2 regions of the Rhizobium sp. CNPSo 3670 genome follow, and region 1 is predicted to be linked to the other one. Evidence: predicted binding sites of a transcription regulator. Region 1 holds the regulator's gene; the other holds the start of a gene.

Region 1 (12,188 bases):
GGTAGCAGACCTCGAGGAAGTCGCCGTGCTCGGCCAGCTGCTCGATCGGATAGCCGCGGTGCAGCAGCACACCTTCGTCACCGTCGATATAGGTGATTTTCGATTCACAGGATGCGGTCGAGGTGAAGCCCGGATCGTAAGTGAAGGAAGCGGTGTTCTTGTAGAGGGCACCGATGTCGATGACGCTCGGGCCGATCGTGCCGCTTTTAACGGCGAGGTCAACCGATTTGTCACCGATTTTTATTGTAGCGCTTTGATCCGTCATGCTGTCCTCCGAAATGTCGGTGGCGCCACAAAAGCGCCATAGGGGTTAAGCGTCCTTTCCGATAGCTATATGATCGTGACGCTAATGCCAAGTTACCGTGACGGCATTTTGTGCATTGCGGCATCACCTTTTAGGCACTGCAGCGATGAGCCGCACGCATAGCGGAAGCCGATGATTCAACTGGCCTTTTGCCGCTTACGATTTTCCCTCGTATTTCAATCGATTATCCTTGCCGGATTTGCTTGAAGGTTGCATTCTTAGGGCTTGGCGGGGTGATCTTGAGCGGGGCATGCAGGAAACGACGACAGCCGAATTGCGGCCGCAAGCGGGCGTGGGCCTTGCCGATCCGCCAGATTTTCCTGCGCCTGCGGTGGTGACTCAATCGGTAAGGACACAGTCGCAGACTCCATTGCATCGTCGGCTGCTCGCCACCGCCGGGCAATCGCTGCGTGCCGGGGCCTACATGCTGGGCGAAGAGGCCGATCATGGCCGCCTGCTGCTGTTCTCGCCGGTCTTCCTCGGAGCCGGCTCGGCATTCTGGTTTCTTGCGGCATCGGATGTTCCCCTCGTTGCATCGCTGCTCTGCCTGCTGGTGTCGGCGGCCGCGGTTTTCCTCACCGATCCCAGCCGACCGGCCTTGCGCGCAAGTTTCATGGCGCTGGCACTTTTCGCCGGCGGCATGCTCTCAGCTCAGTTCGAGAGCTGGCGGGCTTCGACGGTGATCCTCGATTCATCCGTGACGACGACGGTGACTGGCCGCGTCGAACGGCGGGAAGGCGACGGGCGCGGGCGCTGGCGCTACATTCTTGCCGTCGCCGGCACCGAGGCGCCGGAGCTGAAACGGCCGCCGAGACGCATCACCGCGATCGTCCGGGGCGCCGATGCGCCTTTCGAGATCGGCGACATCATCACCGGCAAGGCACGTCTGACGCCGCCGGCGGGCCCCGCACTTCCCGCGCTCAACGACTTCTCCTTCGGTGCCTATTTCGACGGCATCGGCGCCAACGGTTTCTTCTATGGTGCGCCGGAGAAACTCGACTTGGAGGCAGGCCCGCAGGCGGTCAGGTCGACGGCGGACGCCCTGCTCGAATGGCTCTACCAGCTGCGCAGCAGCATCGGCGACCGCATAAGATCGATCCTGCCCGGTGATACCGGCGCCTTTGCCGCTGCCCTGGTGACGGATGAACGGCGCGCCATATCGCACGCGACGACGGAGGCGCTGCGCCAGTCCGGCCTTGCCCATATCGTCGCGATCTCGGGCCTCAACATGGCGCTGTCGGCCGGCATCTTCTTCGTCGGCTTTCGGATGCTGCTCAGCCTCTTTCCCGGCGTCGCCCAAGCCTATCCGACAAAGAAGATCGCCGCTGCCGGCGCGCTCATCGCCGTCACCGCCTATTACCTGATCTCCGGTTTCGGGGTTTCGGCCGAGCGCGCCTTTATCATGATGGCCATCATGCTGATTGCCGTCTTCTTCGACAGGCCGTCGATCAGCCTGCGCAATGTCGTTCTCTCCGCGCTCATCATCATCGCCATTTCACCTTCGGAAGTATTGGGACCGAGCTTTCAGATGTCCTTTGCCGCCACATTGGCCTTGGTATCGGGCTATCAGTTGTGGAAGGACAGGCGTGTCCGCGAAAACGCTTTTCTGAAACTGCCGATCATGAGGCCGGTGGCTGCCGTCGCCGGTTTCTTCGGCGGCGTCTTCCTGACCTCGCTGATCGGCGGCTTTTCCACCGCATTGTTTTCGATCGAGCATTTTCATCGCCTGACGGCTTACGGCCTGCCGGCAAACCTTGCGACGATGCCGATTATCTCCTTCATCGTCATGCCGGCCGGATTGTTGGCGATGTTGCTCATGCCTTTCGGTCTGGACGCTCCGCTCTGGAAGGTCGTCGGATTCGGCCTCGATCTGGTGATTGCGGTTGCCAAGACGGTGTCCGGCTGGGGCGGTGATATCGGCATCGGCCGCTTGCCCGGCTGGTATTTCGCAGTGGCGGTGGCAGGCTTTCTGCTGCTGACGCTACTGCGAACTCGGCTGCGCCACGTCGGCACATCGATCATCGCCATCTCGACGCTCATCGTGCTGCTTCTGCCGGTCCCCCGGCCGCCGGATCTGGTGATTTCGGAGGATGGCAGTCTGGTTGCGGTCGTCGCGGCTGAGGCAATAGCTTCCAACCGTGAAAACCCGCCGGATTTCATATTCGACCAGTGGCAGAGAGCGCTGGTGCTGCCGACACATGATCCGCCGACGATGCTGGATGGTCCGGCCATCCCGCCGGAAGGAGAAGGCCGCCGTGTCGGGCTTTCCCGCGATCAGCAGAACGAAGCGAGTGCGGCGATGCGGGTAGCCGCAGCAGGCGGTGAAGCAAACCGTTTTTCCTGCGTCAAGAAGGCTTGGTGCACATCAAGACTTGGCAATGGCCATATCGTCACCGTTATCGACAATGCCGCCTATCTCGGCCCGGCCTGCGATACGGCCGATATCGTCGTGACGTCGGTCCGTCTGCGTTTCAACCGCTGCCGTTCAGGTGGCACGCTTTTCACCGGCGAGACGCTGCGTAGGACCGGCTCGCTCGAATTGCGTTTCGCCGATGCCGCCCTGGAGGTCACCACCGCCTTCGATGCTTTGTCGCGACCATGGATGCGCCATCGCGCCTATGATTGGCGCAATGATCGTTTTACCGATTCCAGCCCATCCGGCGTCAGTGATAGCGACGGATGAGGCCGACGAGCTTACCCTGCACCTTCACGCGGTCGGGCCCGAAGATGCGGGTCTCATAAGCCGGGTTGGCGGCCTCGAGCGCGATCGAGGCGCCCTTGCGGCGGAAACGCTTCAGCGTTGCTTCCTCGTCATCGACGAGGGCAACGACGATATCGCCGGGACTGGCGGTACTGCCGTTGCGAATGATCACGGTGTCGCCGTCGAAGATGCCGGCGTCGATCATCGAATCGCCTTTGACCTCCAGCGCATAGTGCTCACCGGAGCCGAGCATATCTGCGGGAACGACGATGTCGTGGGTGTTGTTCTGGATCGCCGAGATCGGAACGCCGGCGGCGATACGTCCCATGACCGGCACGGAGACGGAATTGCCATTGTCGGCGATCGGCTTTGGCGCAGCGGGGGCGGCGACCGGCTGGGGCTTGCCGAGGCTGCCCTCGATGACGCTCGGCGAAAAACCGCGACGCTGAAGACTGGGGTTATAGGCCTCCGGAAGCTTGATCACCTCGAGCGCCCGGGCGCGGTTCGGTAGGCGGCGAATGAAGCCGCGTTCCTCAAGCGCCGTGATCAGGCGGTGAATGCCGGATTTCGAGGCGAGATCCAGGGCATCCTTCATTTCGTCGAAAGAGGGAGGAACGCCGGATTCCTTCATGCGCTCATGGATGAAAAGGAGAAGCTCCTGTTGTTTGCGCGTGAGCATCGACGTCAGACCCCGTGATTGAAACAAATCCAGAACGGACACTATATGTTCCATATGTGTTCCGCAAGTAGCTAAATTTCCGTAAAAGTTCACGTCAACTCGCGGAGATTTTTATTTTCATTTGCTGGATTGGCGCACATGTCTTGCATTGAGGGAGATGCTGTCGCACATCTCTTGCCGGTTTCAGGAGGGATATTCATGAACGCGCGTTCCGCCAGGTCGCACCCGCTGGATCATGTCGTGCTGCCCGTGGTCAATATCGATCTGGCGCGTGAAAGGCTCGGCAAGCTCGGTTTCACCGTCGCCGCCGATGGGGGCCATCCCTTCGGAACGGAGAATGCCTGCGTCTTTTTCGCCGACAAGACCTATCTGGAGCCGCTTGGCGTGGCGAGTGTCGACGAGAGCGAGGCAGCAGCCCGCCAGGGCAACGTCTTCATCGCCCGCAATCGCGCCTTCCGTTTCCGCTGCGGCGAGGAGGGACTTTCTGCGCTGGCCTTCCTCAGCGAGGATGCCGACCTCGATCATAAGCGCTTCGTCAGCAACGGCGCGAGCGCCGGTGAGATGTTGCAGTTCAGCCGGCCGATGCGGATGCCGGACGGTTCGGAGAGCGTCGGCAGCTTTAAGCTGGCCTTTGCAGCTGATTTGCGCGCCCCCGATTTCTTTCTCTTTACTTGCCAGCGCATCAATTCGTTCCCTACAGATCGCGCCGCGCTGGAGACGCACGCCAATGGCGTGATCGGCATTGCCGAGATCGCACTTTGTGCACCGGACCCGGCGGCATTCGCCGCCTTCGTCGGGCTCGCGATTGGGCAGGCGGCGGTGGAGAAAACCGGTTTCGGCATGAATATCGCGGCATCGAATGCAAAGATCAGCTTGATGACGCCGGAAGGGCTGGAGGCCTATTTCGAAACCGCTGTCTCATCAGCCGATCGCGGCCTGCGGGGGCGGGCAATCCTCTTCACCGTCATCGATCTTGCCGTGACAGAAGCGCATTTGGGTGCTAACGGGATCACATTCACACGCAAGAACAATCGCATTCTGGTGAAGCCCACGCCCGGGCAGGGTGCGCTCTTCGCCTTCGAGGAAACACGATGAGCACCGACACGAATTCCGAAGTCAGGATCGGCGAAGGCGAAGGCCAGGTCACTTTTTCCAATACTGGCCGCTTGTCGCTGATCGCCGGTCCATGCCAAATGGAGAGCCGGGATCACGCCTTCATGGTCGCCGGCACGCTGAAGGAGCTTTGCGGCAAGCTCGGCATTGGCCTCGTCTACAAGAGCTCCTTCGACAAGGCGAACCGTACCTCGCTCTCGGCTGAACGCGGCATCGGCCTGGAAAAGGGCATGGAGGTCTTTGCCGACCTCAAGAAGGAATTCGGCTTTCCCGTCGTAACCGACGTCCATACGGCCGAGCAATGCGCCGAGGTGGCCAAGGTGGTTGATGTCCTGCAGATCCCGGCCTTCCTCTGCCGTCAGACCGACCTTCTGATCGCCGCCGCTAGGACCGGCCGCGCCGTCAATGTCAAGAAGGGCCAGTTCCTCGCCCCTTGGGATATGAAGAACGTTCTGAAGAAGCTCAACGCCAGCGGCAATCCGAATGTGCTCTTGTGCGAGCGCGGTGCCTCCTTCGGTTACAATACGCTGGTTTCCGACATGCGTTCGCTGCCGATCATGGCGGCGATGGGGGCTCCCGTCATTTTTGACGCCACCCATTCCGTGGCGCAGCCGGGCGGGCAGGGCGATTCCTCCGGCGGCCAGCGCGAGTTCGTGGAAACGCTGGCGCGCGCGGCAGTGGCGACGGGAATTGCCGGCGTCTTCGTCGAAACCCATCAGGATCCCGACAATGCACCGTCCGACGGGCCGAACATGGTCTATCTCAAGGACATGCCGCGACTGCTCGAGAAGTTGCTTGCCTTCGATGCGATCGCCAAGGCCTAACGTTCAACAGGCTGACATGATCGTGGTCTAGGCCACGATGCCATACACCTTCGAAGGCGGAAAATTGCGCCATTGTAATTTGTACGCCTTCGATTATGACAGGCTTCGAACGACTTATCACCCACCGAGCAGGAAGAACCCATGACTGCAATCACCGATATCATCGCCCGCGAGATCCTCGATAGCCGTGGCAACCCCACCGTCGAAGTCGACGTCTATCTCGAAGACGGCAGCATGGGCCGCGCGGCCGTTCCCTCGGGCGCCTCGACGGGCGCACATGAGGCGGTCGAGCTGCGCGACGGCGGCAAGCGCTACCTCGGCAAGGGCGTCGAAAAGGCGGTCGAGGCCGCCAACACCGAGATCTTCGACGCGATCGGCGGCATCGACGCCGAAAATCAGATCCAGATCGACAACATCATGATCGAGCTCGATGGCACCCCGAACAAGTCGCGCCTCGGCGCCAACGCCATCCTTGGCGTCTCGCTCGCCGTCGCCAAGGCTGCGGCCCAGGCATCCGGCCTGCCGCTTTACCGTTACGTCGGCGGCGCTTCCGCCAGCCTCCTGCCGGTGCCGATGATGAACATCATCAACGGCGGCGCTCATGCCGACAACCCGATCGACTTCCAGGAATTCATGATCCTGCCGGTCGGCGCCGATTCGATCGCCGACGCCGTGCGCATGGGTTCGGAAGTCTTCCATACGCTCCGCAAGGAGCTTGCCGCGCAGGGCCACAACACCAATGTCGGTGACGAAGGCGGCTTCGCTCCCGGCCTGAAGAGTGCGCCCGAAGCCCTCGACTTCATCATGAAGTCGATCGAGAAAGCCGGCTACAAGCCGGGCGACGACATGTGCCTCGGCCTCGACTGCGCCTCGACGGAATTCTTCAAGGACGGCAAGTATGTTCTGGAGGGCGAAGGCCGCACGCTCGAGTCTGGCGCCATGGCCGAATATCTGGCCGAGCTCGCCGGCAAATACCCGATCATCTCGATCGAAGACGGCATGGCCGAAGACGACTGGGAGGGCTGGAAGGCGCTGACCGATCTGATCGGCAAGAAGACTCAGCTCGTCGGCGACGATCTCTTCGTCACCAACTCGGCCCGCCTTCGCGACGGCATCCGCATGGGCGTCGCCAACTCGATCCTCGTCAAGGTCAACCAGATCGGCTCGCTGACGGAAACGCTTGATTCCGTTAACACGGCGCATAAGGCAGCCTATACCGCCGTCATGTCGCACCGCTCCGGAGAAACGGAAGATTCGACCATTGCCGATCTCGCCGTCGCCACCAACTGCGGCCAGATCAAGACCGGCTCACTGTCGCGTTCTGACCGTCTCGCCAAGTACAATCAGCTGATCCGCATCGAGGAGGGCCTAGGCCCGCAGGCCCAATATGCCGGCCGCTCGATCATCAAAGGCTGATCCGATCTGATTTGCAATGCTCGACCCGCGCCTCACCGGCGCGGGTTTTTTCTTGCCGGCGGTTACGGTCAATGAACGGTTAATCTCTGCGCGTTATGCTGAACGAATTGGTAATGCGTTCAAGAGCATGCGTGTATGTGGACAAAGCATCATAAGAAGAGAAAGCTCGGCCGCTTCGTCATCCCGGCTATGACGGTCGCCTTCCTTTCCTATTTCGGTTATCATTGCATCCATGGCGATTATGGCCTGCGGGCGACGGAGACGTTCGAGCGTCAGCGCGTCGCGCGCGAAAGAGAGCTTGCTGTCCTGAAGGCGAAGCGCGAACATCTGGAAAGCCAGGTGGCGCTGCTGAGTGACGGCTCGCTCGACAAGGACATGCTGGACGAAAAGGCGCGATATCAGCTGAATATGTCGCGTGCGGACGAGATCGTCATATTCAAACATTATTCCAATTAACCGGAATCAGGTTAATTGGAATTTCTGATTTATTTCCAATAACTTAGCGTCGAATACGAGCCATGCAATTATGGCATTGCTGTGGTCATATTTCTTCCCTATGGTACGCGCCACCGAGAAACGACAAACCCATAGGGAGGGTTGAATGGCGCCGCGAAAGACCGCGACCGTTTCCAGCCGCAAAACTGCAGCAAAACCAGCAGCCAAAGCATCGAATGGAGGCCCAGTAGCCGACTTCGATCGGGATGAGGAACTCAAGGCCTATCGCGAGATGCTACTGATCCGCCGCTTCGAGGAGAAGGCCGGTCAGCTTTACGGCATGGGCTTCATTGGCGGCTTTTGCCATCTCTATATCGGTCAGGAAGCTGTCGTCGTCGGCATGCAGATGGCGCAGAAGGAAGGCGATCAGGTCATCACCGCCTATCGCGACCACGGCCACATGCTGGCAACCGGCATGGAGGCGCGCGGGGTCATGGCGGAACTGACCGGGCGCCGTAGCGGCTATTCCCACGGGAAGGGCGGCTCAATGCACATGTTCTCGAAAGAGAAGCATTTCTACGGCGGTCACGGCATCGTCGGCGCCCAGGTTTCGCTCGGAACCGGCCTTGCCTTTGCAAACCACTACCGCGGCAACGGCAATGTCGCCATCGCCTATTTCGGCGACGGCGCTGCCAACCAGGGCCAGGTCTACGAGAGCTTCAACATGGCGGCTCTCTGGAAGCTGCCGATCGTCTATATCGTCGAAAATAACCGCTACGCCATGGGCACCTCGACCGCCCGTGCCACCGCTCAGTCGAATTACTCGCTACGCGGCTCCGGCTTCGGCATTCCCGGCATTCAGGTCGACGGCATGGACGTTCGCGCCGTCAAGGCGGCGGCCGACGAGGCGCTCGAACATTGCCGCTCCGGCAAGGGCCCGATCATTCTCGAAATGCTGACCTATCGTTATCGCGGCCACTCCATGTCCGATCCGGCGAAATATCGCACAAAGGAAGAAGTGCAGAAGATGCGCTCCGAACAGGATCCGATCGAGCAGGTAAAGGCACGCCTCATCGAAAAGGGCTGGGCTTCCGAAGACGATCTGAAGGCGATCGACAAGGATGTTCGCGACATCGTCGCCGACAGCGCCGACTTCGCACAGGCCGATCCGGAGCCGGATGCATCCGAGCTCTACACCGACATTCTGCTCTAATCGGGGAGGGAACCCATGCCTATCGATATCCTCATGCCCGCCCTCTCTCCGACGATGGAAGAAGGCACGCTGTCCAAATGGCTGAAGCAGGAAGGTGACAAGGTCACTTCTGGCGACGTCATCGCCGAAATCGAAACCGACAAGGCGACGATGGAAGTCGAAGCGGTCGACGAAGGCGTCATCGGCAAGCTGCTGGTCGACGCCGGCACCGAAGGCGTCAAGGTCAACACCAAGATCGCCGTGCTGCTGCAAGATGGCGAATCCGCTTCGGACATTTCAGCCGCCAAGCCGGCCGCCGCTCCGCAGGTGGCTCAGGAAGAGAAGCCGACCAACACCGGTTCTGCTTCCGCGCCGCTTCCGGCCGAGCCGAAGGCCGTCGTTCCGAACGACCCGGAAATCCCGGCCGGCACCGAAATGGTTTCGATGACCGTGCGCGAAGCACTGCGCGACGCCATGGCCGAAGAAATGCGCGCCAGCGACGACGTCTTCGTCATGGGTGAGGAAGTCGCCGAATATCAGGGCGCCTACAAGGTCACGCAGGGCCTGCTGCAGGAATTCGGCCCCCGCCGCGTCATCGATACGCCGATCACCGAGCACGGCTTTGCCGGCGTCGGCGTCGGTGCCGCCATGGCCGGTCTCCGCCCGATCGTTGAATTCATGACCTTCAATTTCGCCATGCAGGCGATCGACCATATCATCAACTCGGCCGCTAAGACGCTGTATATGTCCGGCGGCCAGATGGGCGCTCCGATCGTCTTCCGCGGCCCGAACGGTGCCGCCGCCCGCGTCGGCGCCCAGCACAGCCAGGACTATGCCGCCTGGTACAGCGCCATCCCCGGCCTCAAGGTGATCATGCCTTACACGGCATCCGACGCCAAGGGTCTGCTGAAGGCGGCGATTCGCGATCCGAACCCGATCATCTTCCTCGAAAACGAAATTCTCTACGGCCAGCACTTCGAAGTGCCGAAGCTCGATAATTTCGTCCTGCCGATCGGCAAGGCGCGGATCCATCGCCAGGGCAAGGACGTCACCGTAGTCTCCTTCGGCATCGGTATGACCTATGCGACTAAGGCGGCCGCCGAACTCGAACAGCTCGGCATCGACGTTGAGCTGATCGACCTTCGCACCATCCGCCCGATGGATCTGCCGACGGTTATCGAATCTGTGAAGAAAACCGGCCGCCTCGTCACCGTCGAGGAAGGTTATCCGCAATCCTCCGTCGGCACCGAAATCGCCACCCGCGTCATGCAGCAGGCCTTCGACTATCTCGATGCGCCGATCCTGACGATCGCAGGCAAGGACGTTCCGATGCCTTACGCCGCCAATCTCGAAAAGCTGGCGCTTCCGAACGTCGGCGAAGTGGTCGATGCGGTGAAGGCTGTTTGCTACAAATAAGGGGAGGGTATTTCGATGCCGATCAATATCACGATGCCCGCCCTCTCTCCGACCATGGAAGAAGGCAATCTTTCCAAGTGGCTGGTCAAGGAAGGCGACACGGTCAAGTCTGGCGATGTGATCGCCGAGATCGAGACTGACAAGGCGACGATGGAAGTCGAAGCCGTGGATGAAGGCACGGTTGCCAAGCTGGTCGTCCCGGCCGGCACCGAAGGCGTCAAGGTCAATGCGCTGATCGCCGTTCTCGCCGCCGATGGCGAAGATGTTGCCGCTGCCGCAAGTGGTGCAGGTTCCGCCGCCCCGGCCAAGGCTGACGCCGCACCTGCGCCGAAGGCCGACGCTCCGCCGGCGAAGGCTGAGGCAGCTCCGGCCACGGCACCGGCGCCTGCCGCTGCACCCGCAGCCGTTTCATCAGGTGGCAACCGCACCTTCTCTTCGCCGCTCGCCCGCCGGCTGGCCAAGGAAGCTGGTATCGACTTGTCGGCCGTCGCCGGTTCCGGTCCGCATGGCCGCGTGATCAAGAGCGATATCGAAGCTGCCGTTGCCGGTGGTGGCGCCAAGGCTGCTGCCGCTCCCGCCGCTGCTGCTCCTCAGGCTGCAGCCGCGCCGGCTCCGGCCGCCGCGCCGAAGGGTGCCTCCGAGGAAGCCGTGCTCAAGCTCTTCGAGCCGGGCTCCTACGAGCTCGTGCCGCATGACGGCATGCGCAAGACGATCGCCCGGCGGCTGGTCGAATCCAAGCAGACGATCCCGCATTTCTACGTCAGCGTCGATTGCGAGCTCGACGCCCTGATGGCGCTGCGCGCCCAGCTGAATGATGCGGCGCCGCGCAAGGACAACGCTCCGGCCTACAAGCTCTCGGTCAACGACATGGTCATCAAGGCCATGGCGCTGGCGCTGCGCGACGTTCCGGACGCCAATGTGTCGTGGACCGACAATAACATGATCAAGCACAAGCACGCCGACGTCGGCGTCGCCGTGTCGATCCCGGGCGGCCTGATCACGCCGATCATTCGCAAGGCCGAGCAGAAGACACTGTCTGTCATCTCCAACGAGATGCGCGATCTCGGCAAGCGGGCCAAGGACCGCAAGCTGAAGCCCGAGGAATATCAGGGCGGCACCAGTTCGGTGTCGAACATGGGCATGATGGGCGTGAAGAACTTCGCCGCCGTCGTCAACCCGCCGCATGCGACGATCCTCGCGGTCGGCGCCGGCGAGCAGCGGGTGATCGTCAAGAACGGCGAAATGGCGATCGCCACCGTGATGTCGGTGACGCTGTCGACCGACCATCGCTGCGTCGACGGCGCGCTCGGCGCCGAGCTGCTCCAGGCCTTCAAGGGCTATATCGAAAACCCAATGGGCTTGCTTGTCTGATAGCGAACCGGAGGCGGAAATGACCAAGACCGTTCTTTGCTATGGTGACTCGCTGACCTGGGGTCATGACCCTGAGACTATCGGCCGTCATGAGTACAAGAACCGTTGGCCGAGCGTGCTTCAGGCAGCGCTCGGCAGCGAGGCGCGCGTCATTGCTGAGGGCCTGAACGGTCGCACGACCGCTTTCGACGACCATCTTGCCGATTGCGATCGCAATGGTGCCCGCGTCCTGCCGACGATCCTGCAGACGCATGCGCCGCTCGACCTCGTCATCCTGCTGCTCGGCACCAACGACATGAAGCCTGTTGTGGCTGGCTCCGCCTTTGCCGCCTGCCAGGGCATCAGCCGGCTTGTGCGACTGATCCGCAATCACGCCTGGCCCTTTGAATTCGACGGGCCGGAGATCCTGATCGTAGCGCCGCCGGCGATCTGCGCGACCGGCAATGTGCCCTTCGCCGCATCCTTTCCCGGCGGCATCGAGGAATCGGCGAAGCTCGCAACGCTCTATCGCGACCTTGCCGACGAGCTTGGTTGTGGCTTTTTCGATGGCAATTCTGTCGCCAAGACCACGCCGATCGACGGCATTCACCTCGATGCGGAAAACACGCGGGCGCTCGGGCGCGGGCTGGAATCGATCGTGCGGATGATGCTGGGGATCTGAAAAACTGGTTCACCGGCAGTCTCGGCGCGTTTACCGCCATATGCGCGGCATCGGCCTCGGACGCAGGCTGCCGGAC
Region 2 (12,188 bases), on a different contig from region 1:
TCACGCCGATCGATGACACGCCCGCCGCCAAGGCCGGTGTTCTCGCCGGCGACTACATTTCCGAGATCGACGGGCAGTCCGTTCGCGGCCTGAAGCTGGAAGACGCCGTCGAGAAGATGCGCGGCGCCGTCAACACCCCAATCAAGCTGACGCTGATCCGCAAGGGCGCCGACAAGCCGATCGAGCTGACGATCGTCCGTGACGTCGTCGCCGTCCAGGCCGTCAAGTCGCGCGTCGAGGACGATGTCGGTTATCTCCGCATCATCTCCTTCACCGAAAAGACCTATCCCGACATGGAGAAGGCGATCAAGAAGATCAAGGACACCGTTCCGGCCGACAAGCTGAAGGGTTACGTCCTTGACCTGCGCCTCAATCCGGGCGGTCTGCTCGACCAAGCGATCAATGTCTCCGATGCCCTGCTGCAGCGTGGCGAGGTCGTTTCGACCCGCGGCCGCAATCCCGATGAAACCCGCCGCTTCAATGCCGGCCCGGGCGATCTGACGGACGGCAAGCCGGTTATTGTGCTGATCAACGGCGGTTCGGCGTCCGCATCGGAAATCGTCGCCGGCGCCCTTCAGGATCTTCGTCGCGCCACCGTTCTCGGCACCCGCTCCTTCGGCAAGGGTTCTGTCCAGACGATCATCCCGCTCGGCGAAAACGGCGCGCTACGCCTGACCACGGCGCTCTATTACACGCCGTCGGGGCGCTCGATCCAGGGCACCGGCATCACACCCGACATTAAGGTCGAGGAGCCGCTGCCGGAGGAACTTCAGGGCAAGATGGTGACGGAGGGTGAATCCAGCCTGCGCGGCCACATCAAGGGCCAGAGCGAAACCGACGAGGGTTCAGGCTCCGTTGCCTATGTGCCGCCAGACCCGAAGGACGACGTTCAGCTGAACTACGCGCTCGACCTGCTGCGCGGCAAGAAGACCGACCCGGCCTTCCCGCCGAACCCGGACAAGGCCGTCGTCGCCAAGTAATCGATCATTGCAAGGCCGGGCACTCGCCCGGCCTTGACCCTTTCTGCTGTTTCCCGGTTTGGAGCGGGCGAGAAAATTGGGAACGGACCTGCATGCGCCTTTGGGGCGCAACCGCAAAACCGGCAGTCGGCGGCCGGGAGTGCTGCGCCTCGGCCGGATCGCCGCCAGTCTATGCCTTTTCGCGATAGGCGGCTTCTCTCTCTATACGGCCTTTCGCGGCGACGGGCTCGAGCGCAAAAAACCGCCGGCAGCCGAGCAAGCGGCAGCGCCCTCTTCCAGCACGCCTCAACCAGCGCAGACGCCGGCCGGCCAGGCGGCGGATGGAATGCCGCGCGCGGAACCGCGTTCGGGCGCCAATGTCGAGCAGATGGTCACCGGCGACGGCTCCGTCGTTACCAAATACAGCCCCCGTCCCCGCGACGGCAGCGGACCGGTATTGGTCGATGCAATGCAGGTCGGCCAGGATCCGCGCATGGCGGCGCTGCCGAACGAGACACTGCTCGAGGATTCGGCCTATGGCAGGCTACCGATCGTCGGTCCCGACGGCCGACGGCCGATGGATCAGTATGCCCGCCCCTCGTCCGGCGCCCGCGGTGTGCGCATTGCCATTGTCGTCAGCGGACTTGGGCTCAGCCAGACAGGAACGCAGCGCGCCATCGCCGAATTGCCCGAGGAGATCACGCTGGCCCTTGCCGCAAGCGGCAACAGCCTCCAGCGGTGGATGCAGGAGGCTCGCCGCGGCGGCCATGAAATCCTTCTTCAGGTGCCGCTGGAACCGTTTGATTATCCGGCCATTGATCCGGGCCCGGAGACCCTGCTGACCTCAAAGCCGATCGCCCGCAACATCGAGAACCTGCACAAGGCGATGGGCGAGATCACCAATTACACCGGTATCATGAACTATCTCGGCGGCCGTTTCCTTTCCGACCCTGCCGCCATGGAACCCGTGATGCGCGATATCGGCAAACGCGGCCTGCTCTTCCTCGACGACGGGACGTCGGCGCAGTCGAAAACAGCTGATGTCGCCAAGGGGACCGAACTGCCCTATGCCTTTGCCGATCTGCAGCTCGACGGCCAGCTTAATGTCGACGCCATCCTGAAGAAACTCGACGAGCTCGAACGCATCGCACGCAAAAACGGCCAGGCGATCGGCATCGCCTCGGCTTTTGACGAAAGCGTCGACGCCATTGCCAAGTGGAGCGAGGAGGCTTCGATGCGCGGCATCGAGATCGTCGGCGTCGCGGCGCTTTCCAACGACCCCAAAAACCCCTGAGATGATGTCTCAACGGAGAAGAAGATGAGCCAAGCGACCGTGAAAGCCGAGGATCTGCCCTATCGCCCATGCGTCGGCGTGATGATCCTGAACCGCGATGGCCTGGTCTGGGCCGGCCGACGCATCCCTGACGGCAATTCCGAATATGACGGCTCGCCGCAGCTCTGGCAGATGCCCCAGGGAGGCATCGACAAGGGCGAGGATCCCCTGGATGCCGCCTATCGCGAGCTCTATGAGGAAACCGGCATCAGGACGGTGACGCTGCTCGCCGAGGCAAGCGATTGGATCAATTACGATCTGCCGCCGACGCTGATCGGCATCGGACTGAAAGGAAAATTCCGCGGTCAGACGCAGCGCTGGTTCGCCTTCCGCTTCGAGGGCGACGAGAACGAGATCGCCATCAACCCGCCGCCCGGCGGCCACGATCCCGAATTCGACGCCTGGGAATGGAAGCCGATGCAGGAGCTACCTAGCCTGATCGTCCCCTTTAAACGCGCCGTCTATGACCAGGTGATCGCCGAATTCCAGCATCTGACAGCATTGAAATCGGAGGACTGATCAGACCGCGATGCTTCCGATTTGCGCGCGGCGAGCACGGGAGTGCCGGCCGCCCTGACGCGGCCGGCATCTGGTAGGAGCTTATTCGGCTTCGTCGGCGGAATCGGCGTTGAGCTGGCCGTATTTGCTTTCGCCGATTTTTTCGAGCAGATCGAGCTGCGTTTCGAGGAAATCGATATGGCCTTCTTCATCGGCCAGCAGCTCTTCGAACAGCTTCATCGACACATAGTCGCCGGCGTCATAACAGATATCGCGCGACTTCTTGTAGGCCGTGCGGGCGTCGTACTCGCCGGCGAGGTCGGCTTCGAGGACTTCCTTGACGTTCTGGCCGATACGCAGAGGGGCCAAGGTCTGCAGATTGGGATGACCTTCGAGGAAGATGATGCGGGCGACAAGCCGGTCGGCATGATGCATCTCTTCGATGGACTCGGCGCGTTCCTTCTTGGCGAGTTTGGTGTAGCCCCAATCTTCGAGAAGACGATAGTGAACCCAATATTGGTTGACCGCACCGAGTTCGAGGAACAATGCCTCGTTAAGCCGCTCGATGACCTTTTTGTCGCCTTTCAATGTCCGCTCTCCTGTTTTCCTCATGGAACTGCTTCAAGCGCGACATGAAATCAAATATTTCGGCCTCCGTCGAGTGGCGACGGGCGTGATATTCCTCGGTCGTCTGGATGATGATGTCGACCACGTTGGGGAAGCAGCCGCAGCAACGGCCGCGTTTTTCCATGGCGTGGTAGACCTTCGCAGGCACGATAAGCTGCCAACAATCTTCGTCGAGAAGGTTGGTGATAACCTCCCGGATTTCCTTGTCGGTTATGTAATTGCAGCTGCAGACAAGCACGTCTTCATTTCCAAACATGACACTGACTATCGTGTTTTCTGCTAAAGAAGATGGTTGCTGTCAAGAAAAAATTCGAGTCCGCTTCCCTGCAAGGCACGTTAGGCGGAGCCTGTTGCAAATTTTCTAATATTCGCTTCGGAGGCGATGACATGCACGACAAAAGACGTGGAGATAAGCCAGGGCAGCGCGACGCGTTTCAATGAAAATTCCGGCCGCGCGGCATGATATCGGCGGTTTCCGCCACATCCGTATGCCGGCTTGCGGCAGCCGTCTCTCGCCCCATCCTCTTGCGCGCATCGCCAAGCTGCCGCTGGTCGCCGCCGGGCCGCAATACCTCGTCCGAGCGTTCGCAAGCGCCGAAACGGCGGGCCTCGCGCTGCAGGATACCAAGGGCAGGCGTCATGTCCTCGATATGCTCGACGACGGTATGAATCACGCCACTCTGGCTTTGCAGTTTTCCGAAGATCTTCACCAACCGCGCACCCATGACGACCGACCGGTATTTTTCGAAAATTTTCGGCCAGACAATCGCATTGGCAACGCCGGTTTCATCTTCCAGTGTCATGAAGATCACGCCGCTGGCCGATCCCGGTCGCTGCCGCACCAGCACCAGGCCGGCAATCGTTACCCGCTGCCCGTTCGCGACGCGCAGCAAGTCGACATTGCGTGTTACGCGAGCATTGCGCAAATCGTCGCGCAGGAAAGATACGGGGTGCGCCTTCAGCGACAGCGACAGGTAGCGATAATCTTCGATCACCTGCTCTCCCGGCAGCATATCCGGCAGCTTTGCCTGAGGTTCGGGCTGCAGATCGATATGGCGCACTTGCCCGAAAAGCGGCAGTTCCTCCGTTGCGCTCTTCACATCGAGAGCCCGTACCGCCCAAAGCGCCTCGCGACGCGATAGTCCGATGGATTGAAAGGCGTCCGCATCCGCCAGTCGCTCGATGACGGATTTCTGCAGCCCGGAACGCAGCCAGAGATCACGCACCGACGCGTAACCTCCTCCACGATTGTCGACGAGCAACTGCATATCGGTGGACGAAAGACCCTTGATCTGCCGCAGGCCGAGCCGTACCGCATGTCGTGTCCTGATGATTTCCCGCATTTCACGGTGCCGGAAATCAATGGCCGTATGATCGAAGGCGGCCTCTTCCAGGGTACAATCCCAGTCCGACTGGTTGATATCGACCGGCAGGATTTTCACGCCATGCTCTCGTGCATCCCGTACCAGTTGGGCCGGCGCGTAGAATCCCATCGGCTGTGAATTCAGCAGCGCCGCACAGAAGACATCGGGATAATAGGCTTTGATCCACGAGGAGGCATAAACCAGCAGCGCGAAGGAGGCGGCGTGGCTTTCGGGGAATCCATACTCACCGAAACCCTTGATCTGATTGAAACATTGCTGCGCAAATTCTTTGGTGTAACGCTTGTTTGTCGTCATCCCCTCGATGAAACGCGTCTCGAAATTGCCGATCGTGCCGGTTCTTTTAAACGTTGCCATGGCGCGTCGAAGCCGGTCCGCCTCCGCTGGCGCAAAGCCTGCCGCAGTGATTGCAATCTGCATGGCTTGCTCCTGGAACAAAGGCACACCAAGAGTTCTTTCAAGAACCGTCTTCAGCTCCTCACTCGGATATTCGATCGGAATATTCCTTTTCGTCTGTTCCCGTCTTTTCAGATAGGGATGGACCATGTCGCCCTGGATCGGTCCCGGCCGGACGATCGCCACCTCGATGACAAGATCATAAAAGCGCCTGGGCTTCAGACGCGGCAGCATGCTCATCTGCGCCCGGCTTTCGATCTGGAAAACCCCGACCGTATCGGCGCGGCCCATCATGTCATAGACCGGCTCGCCTTCTTCTCCATGCTCCCTATTGCCGAGATCGGCGAGCGTCTTCTTGATCTCATAATGCAGTTCAAGCAGCGAGAAAGCTTTCCGCAGGCAGGTGAGCATGCCGAGCGCCAGAACATCCACCTTGAGAATCTTGACATTGTCGAGATCGTCCTTGTCCCACTCGATCATGTATCGATCCGGCATCGCCGTCTTCATGATCGGCACCACTTCGTCGAGCCGGTCCCGCGTGATGACGAAGCCACCGACATGCTGTGTGAGGTGACGCGGAAAACCGAGGAGTTCCGATGCATATTTCAGCACATTCCGCGTCACTGGATTTTTGATGTCGAGGCCAGCCGCCTTCGCATCCCGCTCCGAGAGATTGTCTTCGGACCAGCCCCAGACGAGACTGCTGATGGCCGACTGAACATCCTCCGACAGGCCAAAGGCCTTGGCGACTTCGCGGCCTGCCGAACGAGTGCGATAGCTGGTGACGGCTGCCGTCAGCCCGGCATGCGCGACGCCATACCTTCCATAAATATGCTGGATGACATCTTCACGCCTGTCATGCTCGAAATCGACATCGATATCAGGCGGCTCGTCCCGGTCCATCGAAATAAAGCGATCGAAGAGGAGCGTGCTCTTTTGAGGATCGACTTCGGTAATCTCAAGACAAAAGCAAATGACCGAATTCGCTGCCGACCCCCTCCCCTGGCAAAGCACACCAATCTGATAACGAGCGTGCTGTATGATCTTGTGAACCGTCAGAAAGTAGGAGGCATAATTCTTGTCGCCGATGAGTTTCAGCTCATACTCGATCTGCTGCGCCACTTTCTCGGGAATACCATCCGGATAACGTTTTGCCGCTCCTGCCCACGTCAGTCTTTTCAGAGTTTGCTGCGGGGTTTCGCCGGGATCGTTTTCCGCGGGATAATTATGTTTCAACTCGTTCAGGGAAAAGCTCAGCCCTGCGAAAAACACCTGCGTATTCTCGACCGCGTGAGGATAGTCCCGGAAAATCCTGGATACTTCACGTGCATCCTTGAGAAAGCGTTCGGCATTGGACGCCAGAAGGAATCCGGCTTCCGAGATCTGCACATGCTCCCGGATCGCGATCACGATATCAGAAAGCGGCCGGCGATCGGGGTGATGATAGAGCGGCTGATTGGTTGCAATCAAGGGCACACGGTTTCGGGCGGCCAGCATGGAAAACACCGCAAAGGCCTGCCGGTCCCGCCCGTCATAGGCTGGCGACAACGCCATGAAAAATCCCTTGCGGAACCGTTTGCGAAACCGCTCCAGATAGTCTTCAAGCACCGGCTGGCGGGCAGGATCGCTGATAAGGCTCCGGTCCGGAACGAGCGCGAGCATCATCTCGTCGCCCCATTCCATGAGCTCTGCTTCTGTCAGAATGCAGGCGCCCTTGACTGCCTCTTCTTTCAGATTGCCCGCGCTGAGGAGACGACAGAGATTCGCCCAGCCCTGCCGATTGCGGGGATAGGCGAGAATATCAGGCGTTTCATCGGAAAAGACGAGTCGGGCGCCCGGCTGAATCCGGATAGGATCGAGAATCTCTTCTCTTTTCCTTTCCTTCGCTGCCTGGGCCATAATCGCATCTCTGTTTTTATATCTCTCCTCAAGCTGCTCGGCCTGCGCATGTGCCCTGACGACGCCGGCAACCGAATTGCGGTCCGCAATGCCGAGACCGCCGAGTCCGAGGTGAGCGGCCTGCACGACCATCTCCTCCGGGCTGGAGGCACCTTCGAGGAACGAGAAGTTCGTTCTCGTGCCGATTTCGAAGAATGCAGGCTCGGCCCTCATGCAAAGACCCCATGCATGAACCAGCGTGGATCGGGTTTTTCACCATAAAGACCCTGACGATAGATCCAGAAGCGGTGTCCAGACTCATCCTCTATTCTGAAATAATCGCGCGTCTGCGCATCATCCCCATCGATCCACCATTCCATGGCGACCCGTTCCGGTCCTTCACTTCTTGCCACCTGATGTTGTGTCCGCCGCCAGCGGAAAGTCTGCGGTGGACCGTCCGGCACTTCAGCAAATGCGACCTCAACGGGCTCCGGGTTTGCAAAGAGCCGCAGAGGGCGCTCCTCACGAAAAGGAAGCGCGCTGTCCTGCTTCACTTTCTGCAATGCCGGTAGGCTCTCCATTGCCGGTACCGTGATCACGGCCCGCTCCGGCACATGGCTTTCCCGAAGTTGGAAACTTTGCAGGCAATCCCGGCCAAGACGGGCCGAAACGCGGTCGACGAAGGTTGAAAGAGAGATTTCATCCTGCCGGTCACCTTCAAAATCGCCCTGCGTGTCGTTGAACTGGTCATGCCGCAGCACATTCAGGCGCAGGATCTCGAAACCATAGCCGGCATCGATATCGTCATAAATCGCATGCAGCCGTTCGGAAAATAACCCTGCAACGAGCTTCGGCTCGCGAAGCGGCCGCGAAGCACCGACGGAAATGCGGAAAACCCTGCCGTCGACACGAAACAGCACTAGCTCGAACACCCGCCCGCCGGCACCGCGCGCTTCCAGCGACGGCTTCAGCGACACGGCAACCTGCCCGGTGACGGCAAGGATCTGTTCTTCCGTTCCGATCGGCTCGATCAGACGACGTTCGGACGAAAGACTGGCGACGGGACGCCGGGGCGAGATCGGCTCCTCCTCGCGGCCCAGCGCCTGGTCGAGCCGCAGAAGCAGCGCCGGGCCAAAACGGCGGGTGAGCGGCGCCCGCGGCGCATGAATGACATCGCCGACATATTTGAGCCCGAGCTTTTTCAAAGCCTCGACGATCTGTTCTTCCAGGCGCAAGGCCGCGACAGGCAGCGGCATCAAAACATGTTCCGTCTCCTCGTCTTCCACGATGCCGCCGTTTCCGAAACGGGAGACAGCCCAGGAAAGGCCCGACGTCGATGAGACCGCACCTCGTGCATCGAGCCCCATATGGAAGAGCCGCGACAGAATATCCTTGAGAAGAGCTCTTTCCCCGCCGAAGAGGTGAGCGCAGCCGGTAATGTCGAGAAGCAGCCCATCCCTGCCATCGAACGCCACCATCGGCGTATAACGGTCGCACCAGTCGGCAATGGCTTCCAGAAGCCGGCGGTCGGCCGCAGGATCTTCTTCCATGACATCGAGCGCCGGATACATGGCGCGCGCTTCGGCAACGCCTTGATCCTTCCGCAATCCCAACCTCTCGGCGAATTCGTCCAGCGCCGTCAAACGCATGGCGTTGTTGAGCTTGCCGCAACAGACGAGCGGCGGTTCTTCAGGACGCCCTTTCGAACGCCAGGAAAGCCCCCAGCGCTTGCGTGCGATGCGATCTGTGGCCAGATGCGGGAAGCTGAGCGCCAGAATGCGCTGATTTTTCGCCTGGAGACCGAGTGAAGCTTGGTTTGTCGACGGCAAGAAATTCGCGTTCATGGGGGCTCCACTCCAGAAGGAAGGAGAATGGAGCCGGATGTCGGCTCTTCTCCAGCGTGAGACGGAAAATCGGGTTACCGATACTGCCGGCTAGCTTCGATCCGTCCGGTAACGGCCGCAGATTCGAAGGCGCCGGCTCGACCCGAAGGCGCAAAGCAGCACTGCTCGCTTCCTCCGCGCCGGCTTGACGGATGAGGAAAAGCGGACGGCGGGCGGCACGCGCCCTGAGGCTAAGCCGACGGCTTTCGGTCAGACCGAAATGCAGAGGATTGCCACGCACCTCCATGACGACGGCAGAGAAGGCTGCGCTTTCAACGGCAGCTTCCGCAAGCCAGAGCGCATCCTCCAGCTTGCGCGGCGCGGCATGGAAAAATCGCTCCGGCTTCAATCCGAAATCCTTAAGCCCCGGGGCATAAGGCCGGCCTGCTTCCAGCGCGCCAACCGCATCGCCGATCCAGAGCAGCGGCAGAGACCTCCCGGCATCTTCCTCTTGTTTCTGCATCCACGTCACAACAGCCATAGCCAGGCCGCTTGCCGCCCCAGCATCGCGGGAACTTGCAGCGCGAAATTCAATGATCGCGTCGAGCGGCAGGCCGCCCTCCATCGCCTCGTCGAGCGGTGACACGCCAATTGGCAGGCGAAGCCCGAGGTCGTTTCGTTCCTGAATCTCTCCGGTCTTTTCCGAAGCCATGGCTTCCCGCTCCGCTGCCGCAAGCGCCGGCGCAGGCTTTCCTTCTAGCTTGGCGATGGTTTCGCGGAGCGCAAAAAGCCGCTCGCGCGCCAGGGCGTTCTGCGCCATGGCGTTTACTCCGTCCGTCTTGTTCCTGTTATGTTCTTATGGATTCCAGAGAGCTGAAGAAGAGTCAACAATCATTTTTTATGAATTTATTCCTGCCTTTGATTCCGCACTCGAAAATCGGCGACAAAGGTTCTATATGGGCCCGCAAAGGAAGGAATATTCATGGCCCGCGTAGACCAGAGCGATGATTGGCAGGACCGCCATGCGCCGACGATCAGCACCTTCGAGTCGCTGGCCATGGAGGCTTACAGCCATCTACCGGATGAATTCCGCCAGCTGACGACTAATCTCACCATCGAGATTGAGGATTTCCCCGATGACGACGTTTTCGAGGATATGGCGCTGGAAACGCCTTTCGACCTGCTCGGCCTTTTCGAAGGCAGGGGAATTTCAGAGCGTTTCACCGTGGAAACCGGCGAAATGCCGAACCGCATTCGCCTCTACCGTCGCCCCATCCTCGACTATTGGGCCGAGAACGACGAGACGCTCGGCGATATCATCACTCACGTCCTGATCCACGAGATCGGCCACCATTTCGGGCTGAGCGATGAGGATATGGAGCGGATCGAGGCCAGCGCCGAGGAAGCCGCCGAGCGCTGAAACCGTGCGTTCGGCAGAACGCGCTATTGCTCGGAGAGCTTCATCTCCGGATCGTAATCCTTGCCTTCGACAGTCTTGACGACGGCCTGGCCGCATTGCATCGCGCCGGTTGCGGCATTGAAGGCATAGGTCGGCGAGCCCTCCAGAGACCAGCCCTTGTTGAGGGCGGCGGTGACCTTGTGGCAGAAGGAAGCGTCGTCGGGACCGGTCAGGAAGCGGTAGAGTTTCATCAGGCGGGCTTTCTTGCAGAAATCAGGTGGGCTTTATGAACCAGAGCTTCGGCCTGGACAAGATGCAGCCGCTCAATCATCCGGCCGTTCGCATTGATGACGTTGAGGCCTTGGGCGGCCGGATCGGCAAAGGCTGATATGATTGCCTGCGCTTCGGCAATCTCTTCCGCGCTCGGACCGAAATGCCGGTTGGCGGCCGCAATCTGCGCGGGATGGATCAGCATCTTGCCGGAAAAACCCATAGCGCGACCCTGCCCGCATTCGACGTCGAAACCTTCGCCATCCCGGAAATCGTTGAAAACGCTGTCGAGCGCATCAAGCCCATAAGCCTTGACCGCGAGAATGACCTGCATCAGCCAGGGCACGAGAAAGCTTCGCCCCGGCTGCGGCAGGACGCCGGTTTCCTTGCGCAGGTCATTGAGGCCGACGACGAGGCAATCGAGCCGCGCCCCGAGCATGCGGCCGGTTTCGGCGATCGCCCCGACGTTCAGCACGCCGCGCGGCGTTTCGATCATTGCCCAGATGCGCAGCTCCTCTGGCACCTGTGCATCGGCCAGCAGATCGCCAATATCGATGACATCCTGGGGTCCATCCACTTTCGGCAGGAGAACGGCGTCGGGCAAAAGCGCCTTGACCAGATCGAGATCCGCCGCCCCGAATCCGGATGACAAAGAATTGATACGAATGATCCTTTCCTTGCCCTCGAGCGGCGGTCCGGCAAAAAAAGCATGCAGATTTTCCCGCGCCTGGCCCTTGCTCTCGGGCGCGACGGAGTCTTCCAGGTCGAAAATAACCGCATCACAATCAAGGGAACGGCTCTTTTCGAGCGCCCGCAGATTGATGGCCGGCACGCTCAGCACCGAGCGGCGCAGACTTGAGGAACGCAGAGGTGTGGTTTGCTTCATCAGCCATTAGTGCCAAGCTTCGCAAAGCCCGGCAAGACAACAAAAAGCCATGCTTGCCTTGCAGAGAGGAAAAGGAAGGACCACATTCCTTTCTGTAGAAAGGTTTCAAACCCATGCAGAACATTCGCTCCATCTTCTTCATGCTGGCCGGCGCCACCTTCTTTGTCGCCATGCTGCTTCTCACCTTCTCGGTGACGCTTGCCGTCGGCGGCATCCTGACCGTGTTCATGGTCGGGCGCGCGCTTTCGATGAAGATGAAGCCCGCTCCGGTGCGCGCCAAGGCAAACAACGGCAAGCCGGAGATGCGCGTCTGGAACGACGGCCGCGGCACGATCATCGATCTCTGAGGTCCTGATTTCAAAAATATTGGCCGCCACTGTCGGATCATGCTTCCATGATACGTCTTTGAAGCAGCCGGGCATTCAGCCGGCGCTCAAAAACGATGGAGGACGAGCATGGATACGATGGAAGACAAACCGGCCAAGCTGCCGCCGGTGAAGAATGGCCTGCTGCCCTACCTGACCGTCGATGGTGCGGTGAAGGCCGCGGAATTCTACAAGAAGGCCTTCGGCGCCGAAGAGGCCCACAGGGTGCCGGTCGATGAAAGCGGCCGGACGATGCATATTCATCTCTATATCAATGGCAGCTCCCTCATGCTGGCGGATGCCTATCCCGAATACGGCCATCCCTTCAAAGGCCATGAAGGTTTTGCCATCCAGCTTGTTATCGATGATATC

Evidence for each region. The regulator LexA, encoded in region 1, represses DNA repair genes until DNA is damaged. The targets are predictions, from matches to a motif close to TGTTCNNNNTGTGTTCNG.
Region 2: a site for LexA is predicted at 9,737-9,754, ahead of AC13QO_RS27855 (ImuA family protein). Genes of this name have one in related genera too.

The regions. Positions count from the first base shown of each region.
Region 1 is NZ_JBXSOL010000011.1:39,260-51,447, forward strand. Features, by position in the region: gene gltA (citrate synthase) at 1-265, opposite strand, end outside; gene AC13QO_RS13520 (ComEC/Rec2 family competence protein) at 555-2,987, shown strand; gene lexA (transcriptional repressor LexA) at 2,968-3,684, opposite strand; gene AC13QO_RS13530 (VOC family protein) at 3,883-4,779, shown strand; gene kdsA (3-deoxy-8-phosphooctulonate synthase) at 4,776-5,621, shown strand; gene eno (phosphopyruvate hydratase) at 5,763-7,037, shown strand; gene AC13QO_RS13545 (FtsB family cell division protein) at 7,173-7,493, shown strand; gene pdhA (pyruvate dehydrogenase (acetyl-transferring) E1 component subunit alpha) at 7,639-8,685, shown strand; gene AC13QO_RS13555 (pyruvate dehydrogenase complex E1 component subunit beta) at 8,701-10,080, shown strand; gene AC13QO_RS13560 (pyruvate dehydrogenase complex dihydrolipoamide acetyltransferase) at 10,096-11,451, shown strand; gene AC13QO_RS13565 (SGNH/GDSL hydrolase family protein) at 11,471-12,112, shown strand; partial or broken gene AC13QO_RS13570 (GNAT family N-acetyltransferase) at 12,115-12,188, shown strand, end outside.
Region 2 is NZ_JBXSOL010000049.1:13,300-25,487, forward strand. Features, by position in the region: gene AC13QO_RS27820 (S41 family peptidase) at 1-980, shown strand, start outside; gene AC13QO_RS27825 (divergent polysaccharide deacetylase family protein) at 1,057-2,253, shown strand; gene AC13QO_RS27830 (RNA pyrophosphohydrolase) at 2,278-2,811, shown strand; gene bfr (bacterioferritin) at 2,893-3,378, opposite strand; partial or broken gene AC13QO_RS27840 ((2Fe-2S)-binding protein) at 3,344-3,752, opposite strand; gene AC13QO_RS27845 (error-prone DNA polymerase) at 3,852-7,307, opposite strand; gene AC13QO_RS27850 (Y-family DNA polymerase) at 7,304-8,851, opposite strand; gene AC13QO_RS27855 (ImuA family protein) at 8,763-9,716, opposite strand; gene AC13QO_RS27860 (metallopeptidase family protein) at 9,879-10,316, shown strand; gene AC13QO_RS27865 (DUF1737 domain-containing protein) at 10,340-10,546, opposite strand; gene AC13QO_RS27870 (HpcH/HpaI aldolase/citrate lyase family protein) at 10,546-11,451, opposite strand; gene AC13QO_RS27875 (hypothetical protein) at 11,565-11,798, shown strand; gene AC13QO_RS27880 (VOC family protein) at 11,907-12,188, shown strand, end outside.